DNA from 4 places in the Bradyrhizobium prioriisuperbiae genome. Region 1 is predicted to be linked to each of the others. Evidence: predicted binding sites of a transcription regulator. Region 1 holds the regulator's gene; each other region holds the start of a gene.

The links. The regulator PhoB, encoded in region 1, activates phosphate uptake and scavenging genes when phosphate is short. The targets are predictions, from matches to a motif close to TGTCATNNANCTGTCAT.
Region 2: the regulator PhoB is predicted to act here: its motif matches at 1,830-1,846, upstream of RS897_RS11360 (putative 2-aminoethylphosphonate ABC transporter substrate-binding protein).
Region 3: the regulator PhoB is predicted to act here: its motif matches at 2,199-2,215, upstream of RS897_RS28450 (Orn/Lys/Arg family decarboxylase).
Region 4: the regulator PhoB is predicted to act here: its motif matches at 1,457-1,473, upstream of RS897_RS29930 (esterase-like activity of phytase family protein).

Annotation. Positions count from the first base shown of each region.
Region 1 is NZ_CP135921.1:1,491,713-1,495,261, reverse strand. Features, by position in the region: gene pstA (phosphate ABC transporter permease PstA) at 1-33, shown strand, start outside; gene pstB (phosphate ABC transporter ATP-binding protein PstB) at 30-845, shown strand; gene phoU (phosphate signaling complex protein PhoU) at 871-1,584, shown strand; gene phoB (phosphate regulon transcriptional regulator PhoB) at 1,599-2,300, shown strand; gene RS897_RS06980 (GcrA family cell cycle regulator) at 2,401-2,910, opposite strand; gene RS897_RS06975 (aspartate aminotransferase family protein) at 3,420-3,549, shown strand, end outside.
Region 2 is NZ_CP135921.1:2,413,993-2,417,541, forward strand. Features, by position in the region: gene RS897_RS11350 (malonate--CoA ligase) at 1-670, opposite strand, end outside; gene RS897_RS11355 (LysR family transcriptional regulator) at 891-1,787, shown strand; gene RS897_RS11360 (putative 2-aminoethylphosphonate ABC transporter substrate-binding protein) at 1,897-2,916, shown strand; gene RS897_RS11365 (putative 2-aminoethylphosphonate ABC transporter ATP-binding protein) at 2,992-3,549, shown strand, end outside.
Region 3 is NZ_CP135921.1:5,995,064-5,998,612, reverse strand. Features, by position in the region: gene RS897_RS28450 (Orn/Lys/Arg family decarboxylase) at 1-2,150, opposite strand, end outside; gene RS897_RS28445 (MFS transporter) at 2,276-3,549, opposite strand, start outside.
Region 4 is NZ_CP135921.1:6,318,750-6,322,298, forward strand. Features, by position in the region: gene RS897_RS29930 (esterase-like activity of phytase family protein) at 36-1,388, opposite strand; gene RS897_RS29935 (substrate-binding domain-containing protein) at 1,509-2,300, opposite strand; gene RS897_RS29940 (Bug family tripartite tricarboxylate transporter substrate binding protein) at 2,348-3,313, opposite strand.

The DNA of each region.
Region 1 (3,549 bases):
CGCGCGCTTGCCGGGACAAGGAAATCGACATGAATTTGGCCACAGCGACCCCCTCGTCGGCGAGTCCTCCGTCGCTCGACACCGCTTCTCTCAAGGACAAGATCGCGATCCGCGATCTCGACTTCTTCTATGGCGAGGCCAAGGCGTTGAAGAGCGTCACCATGTCGCTTTATGCGAACAAGGTGACCGCGTTCATCGGACCGTCGGGCTGCGGCAAGTCCACCCTGCTGCGCGTCCTCAATCGGATGTATGACCTTTATCCGAACCAGCGCGCCGGCGGCCAGGTCACGTTCGACGGATCCAACATCCTGGAGCCGGGGCTGGACCTCAATTTGCTGCGGGCGCGGATCGGCATGGTCTTCCAGAAGCCGACCCCGTTCCCCATGTCTATCTACGAGAATGTCGCTTTCGGGATCCGGCTGTACGAAAAGCTGTCGAAGAGCGAACTCGACAACCGGGTCGAGCAGTCCCTGCGCCGGGCGGCGCTGTGGGACGAGGTCAAGAACAAGCTGAACGATAACGGCCTCAGCCTCTCGGGCGGCCAGCAGCAGCGGCTCTGCATCGCGCGCACCGTCGCGGTGCGGCCGGAGGTGATCCTGTTCGACGAGCCATGCTCGGCGCTTGACCCGATCTCGACCGCCAAGATCGAGGAACTGATCGACGAACTGAAGGACGATTATACGATCGTGATCGTGACCCACAACATGCAGCAGGCGGCGCGTGTCTCCGATTTCACGGCCTTCATGTATCTGGGCGAGTTGATCGAATTCGGTCCGACGACCAAGATTTTCACCACCCCGTCGGACCGCCGGACACAGGACTACATCACCGGCCGGTTCGGCTGAGGCGCGATAGGCGCGGGAGAACATGATGGCCTTCGAACATACAGCCAAAGCCTTCGACCAGGACTTGCAGGAACTGACCCGGCTGGTCGCCGAAATGGGCGGCCTCGCCGAGCGGCAGATCGTCGAGTCGGTCGATGCGTTGATCCGCCGCGATATTGCGCTGGGCCAGCGGGTCGTCGCGGCCGATGCCGAGCTCGACAAGCTGCAGCGCGGCATCGAGGAGCGTGCCGTTCTCACCATCGCCCGGCGTCAGCCGATGGCCGTGGACTTGCGCGAGATCGTCGGCGCGATGCGCGTGACCACCGATCTCGAGCGGATCGGCGACCTCGCCAAGAACATCGGCAAGCGTGTCAGCGCGCTGGACAATGATTTCCATCCGCTGAAGCTGATCCGCGGCCTCGAGCACATGGCCAACCTGGTGCAGTCGCAGATCAAGTCGGTGCTGGACGCCTACGCCGCCCACGATCTGCCGGCTGCGATGGCGGTCTGGAAGGGCGACGAAGAGGTCGACGCGATCTGCACGTCGCTGTTTCGCGAACTGCTCACCTACATGATGGAAGATCCCCGCAACATCAGCTTCTGCATCCATTTGATGTTCTGCGCGAAGAACATCGAGCGGATGGGCGATCACGCCACCAACATCGCCGAAACGGTGTTTTATATGGTCGAAGGCCAGCAGATGCAGGATCAGCGCCCGAAGGGCGATATGACTGCATTCGCCACCGCCTCCGGCAACTGAACTAAGGAAAAGACATGGGCGCCCGCATTCTGGTTGTCGAAGACGAAGAAGCGTTGACCACGCTGCTGCGTTACAATCTCGATGCCGAAGGTTACGACGTTGAGACAGTCGCCCGCGGCGACGAAGCCGATACCCGGCTGAAGGAGCGAATTCCCGATCTGATCGTGCTGGATTGGATGCTGCCGGGTCTGTCCGGCATCGAGCTCTGCCGCCGGCTGCGCACCCGTCCCGAGACCAAGCAACTGCCGATCATCATGCTGACCGCGCGCGGCGAGGAAAGCGAACGGGTGAGGGGGCTTGCGACCGGCGCCGACGACTACATTGTCAAGCCGTTCTCGGTTCCGGAGCTTCTGGCACGGGTGAAGGGCCTGCTGCGCCGCGCGAGTCCCGAGCGTCTGGCCACGGTGCTGACCTACGGCGATATCGAACTCGATCGCGACAAGCGTCGTGTCGCCCGCTCCGGCCAGCCGATCGATCTCGGTCCGACCGAGTATCGCCTGCTCGAGTTTTTCCTGGAGCATCCGGGACGTGTCTTCAGCCGCGAGCAGTTGCTCGACGGCGTCTGGGGCCGCGATATCTATATCGACGAGCGAACCGTCGACGTGCACATCGGTCGGCTGCGCAAGCTCTTGAACTTCGGCCGCGACCAGGATCCGATCCGCACCGTACGCGGCGCGGGTTATGCACTCGACGACCGCTTCGCCAAAGTCGACTGACGCAGGTCTTCGCCAGCTCAAACAAAAAACGCCTCATCGATGATGAGGCGTTTTTTTTGTTTCTCCAGGTATCCGCCGCTGCGTGCGGCGACTTGCCGAACTACTTGCCCGACGGACGGCGGTCACGGCGGCGATCGCTCGCCGGCTGATACGCGACACGCGAGTGATGCGCGCAATAGGGCAGGCCGCCCAGCGCCTTGCCGCCGCAGAAAAAGAAATCACTGCTGCCGGGATCGCCCACCGGCCAGTGGCAGGTCGCTTCCGTCAGTTCCAGCAGCGACAGCCGCTGGCTCATCGGAACCACGTTGTCGTAGGCCACCGGATCCGGCTCGGCCTCCACCTCGAACGCATGCGCAAGCGCGGTATTGCCGCGCGACATCGGCCGCGCGATCCGCATCATATGCTGGGCCGGCCGCGCCTTGCGCTGACGCGGGGCAGCCGAGGACGGACTCTTGGCGCGGCCCGACAGGCCGAGCCTGTGGACCTTTCCGATCACCGCATTCCGGGTGATATTGCCGAGTTCCGCGGCGATCTGGCTGGCCGAAAGACCCGCCTCCCAGAGTTTTTTCAACTGTTCTACGCGATCGTCGGTCCAACCCATTACCGTCATCGCACCATTCCCTTCGTGTCGCGCCTTTCGACCGCGAGGCCGTCGGCGACGTCTGTGTCTCAAAAATCCCTGCCGGCAGAATCCCTTAGCCCTCGCCGGATGCGCCTGTCGCAACCGGGCGTCTACGCTGTTACCGAGACCGTTAAGGATCAGATCTGCCGCACGAGATGTCGTATCCGACCATCCCGAAGCTACAATATGCCGTGACTCACGCGCAAGAGTCGGGCATCACAAGTCCACATGTTCTGCAATAGAAATTTGATAAACGGCTTTTTCTGCGGCTTTTCAGTACCATTGCCGTGTTGACAGCCAGGTTGACAGTATTGGACGCGCCAATAGAATAACTGCCGCGTGCTGCCCGACGAGGCGGCACGTTTTGTTTCCGGGGTAGGTCCATCGATCGTCCGATCTCGCGGTGTCCGATCCAAATCCTGAGTGTTTGGAGTCACATCGTGGTCTGTCGACAGGGCCCGCCCGAAAGTTCAATCAGGTTTGCAAGCAGAGTTGCCATGAGCACCAACACGTCGTCCCATCTCATGCCGGTGTTCGCACGGGCGGATCTCGCGTTCGAGCGCGGTGAGGGCGTCTGGCTCCACGGCACCGACGGCGAGCGCTACCTCGACTTCACCAGTGGCGTTG
Region 2 (3,549 bases), 920 kb from region 1:
AGGCGCGCGCGAACAATGTCACGTTGCTCGCTACGAACAAGCCGTGGGTGTGGTAGATCGGCAGAGCGTGGATCAGCACGTCCTTGTCGGTGAAGCGCCAGAAGTTCACCAGGGTTTGCGAATTCGACACCAGATTGTCATGGCTGAGCATCGCGCCCTTGGAGCGGCCGGTGGTGCCGGAGGTGTAGAGAATGGCGGCGAGATCGTCGCCGGCGCGCGCCACAGTAGCGAATTCGGGTTGGCGGCCCGCCGCGCCGTCGGCGATGCTGCCATGGCCGGCCGGATCAAGCGTATCGACCTTGGCGCCGATGCCATCGGCGAGAGTGGTGATGCCGTCGACCTTGGCCGGGTCGCAGACGATCAGCGATGGCTCGGCGTCACCGACGAAATACGCAATCTCATTCAGGGTGTAGGCCGTGTTGAGCGGCAGGAACACCGCACCGGAGCGCACCGTGGCGAGATACAGCACCAGTGCCTGGACCGACTTCTCCACCTGCACCGCGACCCGGTCGCCAGGCTTGACGCCGCGCGAGATCAGGTAATTCGCGGTACGGCCGGACCGCTCGATCAGGTCGCCATAGCTGATGCGCCCTCCGTCGGCGGTTTCAATCGCCAGGCGGCTCAAATCCCTGACATCGTCGAACAGGCGCGAAAACAGGTTTGCATTCATGGCGGCCGAAAGCTCTGGTTGATGGTGTCCGATGGCGTGGACGGAGTGTTCGATTTTTATTCGCGCATTTGGCCAGCAAGATCAAGTTGGTGGGTGCGGTGCGGATAAGCCGCATCGCGGCCCTGCGGCGCGCGCCTTTCCGTATGCCGGCGTCATTGGTTGTGCCGATGTCATGCGGAGCATATGACATCGGTTCCAATGCTGCCCCGGAGTGTTGTGCATGGCGTCTGCAACGATTGCTCAGATGAGAGCCGTGGAGGCCCTTGCCCGGACCGGCAGGTTTTCGCGTGCGGCGGAAGATCTGGGCGTTAGCCAGCCCACGGTATCGACCCAAATTCAGGCATTCGAGGAGCTCTGCCGAACCCGGATCTTCGTCCGCGACGGGCATACCATCCGCCTGGCGCCCGGCGCGAGCGAGATGATCGCAAAAATCCGGGTGGCCTTGAAATGCATCGATGAGGTGGATCGGAGCATCACCGACACGTCTGCCTTGAAAGGCGGGCTGCTTTCGGTCGGTTTCAGTGCGCACCGCTTGATCATGCCGACCTTGACCGCCTTTGTTCGCAAATATCCGACCCTGCATCTGCAGACGCGCGGGGGACCGTCGCTGGAACTCACGGCCTCGGTGCTGCGGGGTGAACTCGATGTCGCCTCGGTGTCGCAAGCGGCTCCGGACCATCGTTTCGCCTCGGTCAAGCTGCGCAGCTCCCGCGTTGCCATCTATGGCGCCAAAGGGCACCGGCTGTTGAAGAAGGGCCGGTTGAAGCTGTCCGATCTCGACGGCCAGGACATGGTGCTTTGGAACAGCGCGTCGGGAACGCGCGTGGTTCTTGAGGAAGCGGCCAGCAAACAAGGGGTTCGCTTGAAGCCGGTTCTGGAGGTGGCGACGCTGGATGTCGCCTATGCGGCCGCGGCCGCTGGTGTCGGGCTTGCGATATCGATCGAAGGCGAAGTGCGTTCCGACGAGTATATCGACGTCGCGCCCGTCGTCGGGCCCGAGCTTGCCATCGGACATTATCTGATCACGTTGCCCGATTGCCGTGAGCACGCCGCGGTGAGTGCGTTTTTTGACATCGCCATGGAGCAGGGATCGGCTGAGGGCGGCGCGATGCCCTGACGGGGGCTATGTATTCATAGGTGGAATCTATAATTTAGCCATTTTCATTTGATTGTCATATAATTGGCCTAGCTCTTGCAGACGTGTTTGAGGTCGGAGGGCATAGCAAATGAAGAGATACGGCTTTGGTCTTGTGTTGATCGCCGCTGCGATCGCCGGCAGTCCGGTCAGGGCCGACACGACGCTCACGGTCTACACCGCGTTCGAGGCGCAGGATCTGCAGCGCTACAAGGAGACGTTCGAGCGGGCCAATCCCGGCATCAAGCTGAACTGGGTGCGCGATTCCACTGGCGTGGTCACCGCCAAGCTGCTGGCGGAAAAAGATAACCCGCGCGCCGACGTGGTGTGGGGGCTGGCCGCGAGCTCGCTGCTTCTGCTGAAAAGCGAAGCCATGCTCGAGGCCTATGCGCCGAAAAAATCCGAGCGCCTCGAGGCGCGCTTCCGTGACAAATCCAATCCGCCGAGCTGGGTCGGCCTTGATGCCTGGGCTGCGGCGTTGTGCGTCAACACCGTCGAGCTGAAGAAGTCGGGTGCGCCGATGCCGAAAAGTTGGGCCGATCTGACCAAGCCGGCCTACAAGGGCAAGGTGACGATGCCTAATCCCGCGTCGTCCGGCACCGGCTTCCTCGACGTCACCGCCTGGCTGCAGATGTTCGGCGAGGAGAAGGGCTGGGCCTATATGGATGCCCTGCACCAGAACATTGCCGCATATTCCCACTCCGGTTCGAAGCCCTGCAAGGACGCCGCGCGCGGCGAAGCCGTGATCGGTATCTCGTTCGATTTTCGGGGCGCCAAGGAAAAGTCTGCCGGCGCACCGATCGAAGTCGTCGTTCCCGAGGAGGGCATTGGCTGGGAGGCGGAAGCGGCCGGCATCATCGCCGGTACCGACAATCTCGCCGCTGCCAAGGCGCTGCTCGACTTCACCGTCAGTGACGAAGCCATGGCGATGTACAATGTCGGCTACGGCATTGTCGCGGTTCCCGGCATTGCCAAGCCGGTCGAGAATTTTCCCGACAACGTCGCCGCCCGGATGATTCCCAACGACTTCGAATGGGCCGCGGCCAATCGCGAGCGCATCCTCCATGAGTGGAGCAAGCGCTATGACAACAAGAGCGAGCCGAAAGGCTAGCTCATCGGCATGTGCCCGCGCCGCGAGAGCGGCGCGCGGCGGTTTACCTTTCCCTCCAGAACCGCAGGTGTTTCGATGGACAAGTCGGTGAGCCCGCAGCCGCACGTGGCGATCGAGCACGTGACCAAGCGTTTCTCGAATTTTCTGGCGCTGAACGATGTTTCGCTCGACATCAGGAAGGGCGAGTTCATCTGCTTTCTCGGCCCGTCCGGCTGCGGCAAGACCACGCTGCTGCGGGCCATCGCCGGCCTCGACATCCAGTCGGAAGGCCGCATCTTCATGAATGGCAAGGACGTCTCCGGACTGCCGCCGTCGCAGCGCGATTTCGGCATCGTGTTCCAGTCCTATGCACTGTTTCCCAATCTGACGGTGGCGCACAATGTCGCCTACGGGCTGCAGGGGCGCGGCATGCCGCGCGCCGATATCGCCAAGCGGGTGGCGACACTTCTGGCGCTGGTCGGTCTGCCCGATCAGGGCGGCAAGCATCCGGCGCAGCTGTCCGGCGGCCAGCAGCAGCGGGTGGCGCTGGCGCGTGCGCTCGCCACAGAACCCAGCCTCATCCTGCTCGACGAGCCGCTGTCGGCGCTCGATGCCAAAGTGCGCAATCATCTGCGCAAGGAGATGAAGGATCTG
Region 3 (3,549 bases), 4.5 Mb from region 1:
GTTGTCGCGATCCGTCCCGCGATCTGGTCGATCGGCAGGTAGTCGACATTGTTGCGCGTCAGATGGCGCGCCGCTTCCTGCGGCGTCATTGCCGGTTCGGGGAGATGCTCGCTGCGGAATTGCGCCTGCTGCAGCTCGCTGACATTCGCCGAGCTATAGAAATCATGCATGTCCGCACAGAGATCGCGCAACCGGACGCCACGATAGCGCGCAGGCCGGCGCCGGACGAACTCGGGCATCACATCTTCGAGCAATGCATTGGCGTCGTGCTGCCGCTTGAACGCCACCAGCGAACTCACCAGCGTACCGGCCTTGCTGGATTCGACGCCCGGCGTGAGCAGGAACAGCAGCGAGTTGAGATCGTTCTTTTCGCACACCACGCGATTTTCGCGCAGATACTGCGCGACCACCGGCGCGGGAATGCCGTGCTGTTCATATTCCCCCGTGGTCCGGTCCAGCCCGGGCGTCAGCAAGGTCAGCTTGTTGGGATCGGTGATGGCGAGACCCGGTGCCAGCCGTCCGAAGCCGTGCCATTTTTCATCCGGCAGAAACTCCCAGAAGCGCGCGTTGCTGGCAAGCTGGTCGGTCGACAGACTCTCCCACGGCACGTTGTGAGCGCCACCTTCCCGCGCCACGTCGGGAAGCGCGACCCGATCGGGCACGAAGGGATCGAAGAACCAGCGGCGGGCGGGATCGGCTTCCTTCTCGTCGAATTCGCGGCGGATCGCGCGCAGTTTCTTGCGCAGCTCAATGCCGAGCCGGATGGTGTCATCCCACAGCACTTCGCCCGAACGCCCCTTCATCATCTGTGCGCCGACATCCAGCGATGCGAACAGCGGATAGAATGGCGAGGTCGAGGCGTGCTGCAGGAAACTCTCGTTGAACCGCCGATGCTCGACGCGCCGGCGCTGCCCCTTGATATGACGATCCTTGATATGAATCTGGGAGGCCTGCGAAAAACTCGCGAGCTGCTTGTGGGTCGACTGGGTGGCAATGATGCCGGGCGAATTTTCGCTGAGACCACGCAATCCCATGGCGAAGCGTTCGGCATAGATCGGGTGGAATTTCATGAAGCCGGCCCAGGCTTCGTCGAACAGGATGTAGTCGCAGAGATGCCCGATCCGCTCCAGGATGCTCTGGGCATTATAGATGGTGCCGTCGTAGGTGCACTGCTCGATGACGGCGACACGGAACGGGCGTTCGCGTTTCCAGGCCTCGGGATCCTTGACCAGCGGATTGGCCTTGATCGCCTCGCGAATGCGGGTCTCGTCGAACGCATCGGGCGTGATCGGCCCGATCAACCCGAAGGCATTACGCTCTGTCGGCAGATACACTGGCGTGCCGCCGCCGAGCAGTAACGCACCGTGATGGGCGGCCTTGTGGTTGTTGCGGTCGAACAGCACGAGATCGCCTTCGGCCACGAGTGCGGAGAGCACGATCTTGTTGGAGGCTGACGTGCCATTGAGGACGAAATACGTTTTCTCGGCGCCGAAGATGGCGGCGGCTTCCTTCTGCGCCTGCAGCGCCGGCCCTTCATGGACCAGCAGGTCGCCGAGCTCGAGCACGGAATTGTCGAGGTCGTCGCGGAACACCGCTTCGCCGAGATGCTCCATGAAGATGCGGCCGATCGGGCTGCGGCTGTAGAAGATGCCGCCATTGTGCCCCGGGCAGGTCCAGAGCTGGTTGCCCTCCTCGGCATAGTCGGTCAGGGCACCGAAAAACGGCGTCTTCAATGTCTCGGCATATTGCTTCAGCCGGCTGACCAGATTCTTGGCGATGAATTCCGGGGTCTCCTCGGCCAGGAAAATATAACCGTCGATGAAATCCAGCACCTCGACGGGGATATCCTCGAACCGCTTGCGCCGCACCAGCAGCACGATCGGCATTTCCAGCCCGCGGCGCCGCATCAGGTTGATCAGGGACGCGGTCTTGCCCTCCAGTCCCTTCTTGCCCCAATCGACCACCATGCAGCCGATGGCGGCGTCGGTCTGAACCGAGATTTCCGCATCCTCGGTGCGTCGCGCCTTGACGACCTGAAACCCCATCTGTTCGATCGCCGCCATGATCTGCTGAAGGCGCAGGCCTTCAAGATCATCGGCGTCGAACACCGGAGCCGAAAAGAGGAACGTAAAGCGCTGAAAGTAATTCATGTTTCTGTCACCAACCCCGTCTGTTGGCGGCGACCTTTCAGGACTTTGATGACAGTGATGTGACAGAAACCGGCCTGCCTTGTGGACGATGTTCCGGCAGCCGCCGCATCCCGCATTTGCCTGAATCAGGCGCGACCTGCCCGCCCTGGCACAAGCCGCACTCCCCGTGGAGCCGCCATCCAGATCGCAACAGCAGAGACGAGGCAGCAGCCGATGATCAGCAGAAACGCAAGCCGGTAGCTACCGGTCACGTCGTGGATCACGCCGGCCATCCAGGGCCCGACGGCACCGCCGCCGATCAGTGCAATGGTGATGGTGCCGAAGATCGAGCCGAAGTGCGGCCCCTCGAAGATTTCGGCGACAATCGGCCCCATCACCGATGTCAGCGCGTAGCCGAGGAAGCCCTGGGTGAACACCATCGTATAAAGCAGCACATTCGACTGCGCCTGCTCGAGCCCGAGCAGCGCCGCATACGACATGGCAAACCCGAGGCAGCCCGCCGCCCACACCCACTCCCGGCCGATGCGATCCGACAAGGCGCCAAGCAGAATCTGTCCGGGGATTGCAGTGATGGCGACGGCGCCAAGCGCCCAGGCGGCAACCACCGGCGAGAAGCCCACCTCGATGAGATACTTGGTCTGGTGCACCTGCACCGCGTACCAGGCGATCAGCGCCAGGAAATAGCCGAGTGTAATCCACCAGAACCGCGAAGTGCGTAACGCACGAGCGAGCGTCCACTCGGTCGCAGCCCACGCCGGATCCACCACCGCCGCGGCGCTGCGCGTTGCCGCCGCCTCCGGTGACACTGTGTCTCCGTCCGGACGCTGGCCGACATCGGCCGGGCTTTTGCGAACAAACAGGGTCAGCGGCGCGATCACCAGCACAACGACAAGCCCCATCGCCACGCACGAGGCTCGCCAGCCATCGGTCAGAATGATCCGCTGCAGCCATGGCAGCAGCACGATGGCGCCGACACCGGCGCCCGCGAATGCCACGCTGATGGCAAGGCCGCGCCGGCGCACGAACCAGTTCGGCAGGAATTGCGAATGCACCGTATAAGTCATCATGTTGGCGCCGCCGCCGACGGCAACACCGAGCGTGGCGTAAAGATGCCAGGGCGACGCCACCCAGGGCGCGAGCAGCAGGCCGCAGGCCATCAGCACAACCCCGATCAGGATCACGAACCGCGGCCCACGGGCATCCATGGCGCGGCCGACCACCGGGCTCACCACCGCGGAGACCAGAAACCCGAACGAGAAAGCGCCCGCCGCCACGCCGCGATCCCATTTGAACTCGTCGATCAGCGGCGGCAGCAGCAATGAAAAAGCCGTCCGCGCTGTGACGCCGACAGCCATGGTCACGAAGGCGATGCCGACGATCAGCCAGCCATAATAGAATG
Region 4 (3,549 bases), 4.3 Mb from region 1:
ATCCCCGGGGACTTTCAAGCATCAGCAAGCAAAACTTACTTCGCCTTGAGCAGATCGCCGACCTCAAGCAGCATCATCTCGTTGTCGTCGGCCTTGTTGGGCTCACGGCTCGAGGAGAACGGCAGGTTGTTGTCGTTACCGACCACGATATGCGTCGCATCGACAACGTCGACATTCTCGATGGTGAAGAATGGGAAGGTCAGCACGCCGTTGGTCAGCGGCTTCCTGGCCTTCTTGTCCGGGTCCTGAATCTTCATCAGGTCGATGTAGCCGATCTTGCGCACCGGCTGGCCGGCATTGGCATCGGTCAGCTCGATCTTGTAGACGCGCTTGAACTTGGCGAGATCGCCGAAGCAATCCGGTCCACGCACGCCGGCGGCGCAAGCCTTGTCCGCCGTGCCTTCGCCGTTGTCGCGCTCGATCACGAGGCCGGTGGTGCCGTCGATCATGTTGAAGTCGCCGATCGCATTGCCGTTGGCCTCGAAGCGGTAGTACCAGAACCGCCCGGTGAATTTCTGCGCAGCGACATCGAACTCGAGGATGCGGGACGCCTCGTTGCCGTCGAGCCGTTCCCAGTCTTTCTTCTCGGCATCCCAGAGCGGGCCTTCCAGCAGGCCGTAGAGGAACTTGCCATCCTTGCTGGCGGCAAAGCCTTCAAAGCCCTTGGAGCGGCGCAGGTTGACGTTGGTGTAGGTGGCGCCTGGCGCGCCAGGCGAGGCGGCGGCATAGTTGTCAGGCGAGCGCACCGGCTTGCCGTCGGCCGTGGTCTCGAACACCGCCTGCACCTTGCCGGTCATGTCGGCTTTGATGATGTAGGGACCGAACTCGTCGCCGATCCACAGTGTGTCGCCGATGATCTGGAAGCCTTCGGTGTCGAAGTCTGAACCGGTCAGATAGCGCTTATCGGTGCCCTCATGGACGATGCGGAACGGCACCTTCTTGTCGGGATCGTGCAGGAACACGGTGCCGAGGTTCTTCCAGTCACCGTTGGCCCAGTCGATGGTCCAGTGATTGAGATACAGCATCGAGTCCGGCGAGTTGGCCTTGGCGCCCATGCCGTTGTCGGTGATGATCCAGAACGAGCCGTCCGGCATCACCTTGATGCCCGAATGGCCCTGGATCGGCTGTCCCTTGAAGGGCAGCTTCACCCCGGTGTCACGCTCGTAGGACTTGCCCATCACGGTGCCGAGGTCGTCGACGCGCTTGCCGGTGGTGTATTTGCCCGATGTCTTCAGATCGACCGGCGCATCGGCCGGGGCCGCGACGAAGGTTTCCGCCGGCAGCACGGCGTGGCCGGCGAGCTTGGCGGGAAACTCCTGTTGTGCGAACGCGGGAAAGATGTGGACGAGACAGACGGCAGTGCTCGTCAGCAGTAGCTTGCGGATCATGGAGGCCCCAATTGGTGGTGAAACCGGGCCTTTGTGGACAGCGACCGTGACGGTGCGGCTACCCGAATATGACAGACAGATGAAACGCAGCCGTCATCCCGTGGCATGGGGCCGCGGTCGCTATTTCTCTGGTGCGACGAACGGATCGAGCCCCGTCTTCTTCAGCACCGGGGCCGCCTGGGGCGAGGCGAGGAAGGCAATCAGCGCTTTGCCGGCTGCGGGTTCCTTCGCCGCGGCTGCGATGCCGGCGGAAAAGATCGTGATCTTCTGCACAGCTCCCGGCAGCGGGCCGACCAGGTCGATGCCGGGCACAGGCAGGAGTTCGCTGATTTGCTGGAAACCCAGTTCGCTGTCGCCCCGGGCGACGCCTGCGGCCACCGGTTCAGCCGGAATCATCTTCGCCTTGCCCTTCATCTGCTCGACGATGCCAAGTTTCTCAAACAGTTCGCCACCGACATAGACGCCACTGGCGCTGTCGGAGTAGGCGACCGACTTGGCGTTGAGCAGCGTCTGCTTCAGCGCATCCTGCGTGCTGATGTCCGGCTTCGGCGCGCCCGTTTTCACCACCATGCCGATGGGGGAACGCACGAGATCCACGCGACTGCCTTCCATCGCTTTGCCCTGTTCGATCATCTTGCCGAGCGCGTCACCGACCATGATCAGCACGTCGGCAGCTTCGCCGCGAGCAAGCCGCACGGGAATCGCATTTTCCGTGGTGCCCATCGAGGGGCCATAGGCGGTGACGACGGTATTTCCGGTCGCCTTTTCGAACTGCGGCACCAGCTCCTTGTAGGCAGCGGAGAGGCCCCCGGAGATCATCACCTTGACCTCGGCTGCGTGGGCCACGCCCTGAAGCAACGCGACGGCGAGGGCGGCGCAGGCAAGATTCGCTGCAATGGTTTTGACTTTCATGGGGTGTTCTCCCGTTCTTGCTATTGGTTGATAGGTCAGGGCGGCGGTCAGTTGATCTTGATGTCGGCGGCCTTGACCACATCGGCCCATAGTTTTTTCTCCGCTGCCATGCGTGCGCTCACCTCTTCGGGTGTCGAAGGCACCGGCGTGATCAGCTGCGTGCGCAGCTTTTCGATCACTTCGGGCTTGCGCAGCGCGTCGCCGACCTCGGCGTTGATCCTGGCAATGATCGCCGGCGGTGTGCCGGCCGGCGCAATCAGCGCGTTCCAGGCATCCGATTCCACGTCGATACCGCTTTCCGTCAGCGTCGGAATGTCCGGCAGGAATGGCGAGCGTTTGGCGGTCGTCACCGCCAGGATTTTGACTGCGCCCGACGCGAGCTGCGGTGTCACCGCGATGGCGGGCAGGCAGGCGGCCTGCACATCGCTGCGGATCACGGCAGTGACAGCCTGCGGCGAGCCGCCGAACGGGATATGGACCATTTTGCCCCCGCCGGCCTTCAGTCCGATCGCTTCCATGCAGAGTTGCGACAGAGAGCCGGCGCCGATCGAGCCGTAACTGATCTTGCCGGCATCACTCTTCAGCAGCGCCACGAAATCCCTGACCGTGCCGACACCGAGGCCCGATGGCACCACCAGCACGCTCGGCAGGGCGGTCAGCATGGTGATCGGCGCGAGATCCTTGGCCGGATCGTAGGGCAGTTTCGAAAACAGCAGGGTGTTGATCGCGAGCGGTCCGCCCAGGCTGATACCGATCGTCGCACCGTCCGGCTCGGATTTGGCGACATAGTCCGTTCCGGTGTTGCCGGAGGCGCCGGGCTTGTTTTCGATGATGAAGCTCGTCCCCGGATGGCGTGCCTGCAGGTCCTCGGCGATCACCCGGCCGACCATGTCGGGCGTCGATCCCGGCGCGAACGGCACCACGATCTTTACCGGTTTGGTCGGCCAGTCCTGCGCCGCCAGCGGCGCCGGGGCCAGCAGCAGGGCAAGGACAGCAGTCGTGGATATTTTCATGAGATCAACCAATCAATTTCGTTCAGCGAGAAAAGAGATTGCAATCCTGGATGCGGGCGTTGCATGGCTGGTCCAGGGAACGGCGAAGTAACGGTGGAAGGCGGGCGGCATTGCGCGCAAGCCCGGAAAAGTGATACCCGGACTGAACGCGGCGGCATCATATCAAGGCGCCCGCACCGCGGAAATGCTCCGGCGCGGCTTTTCACGGCACAGTGTCCGGTGGGGAACGATTAAAG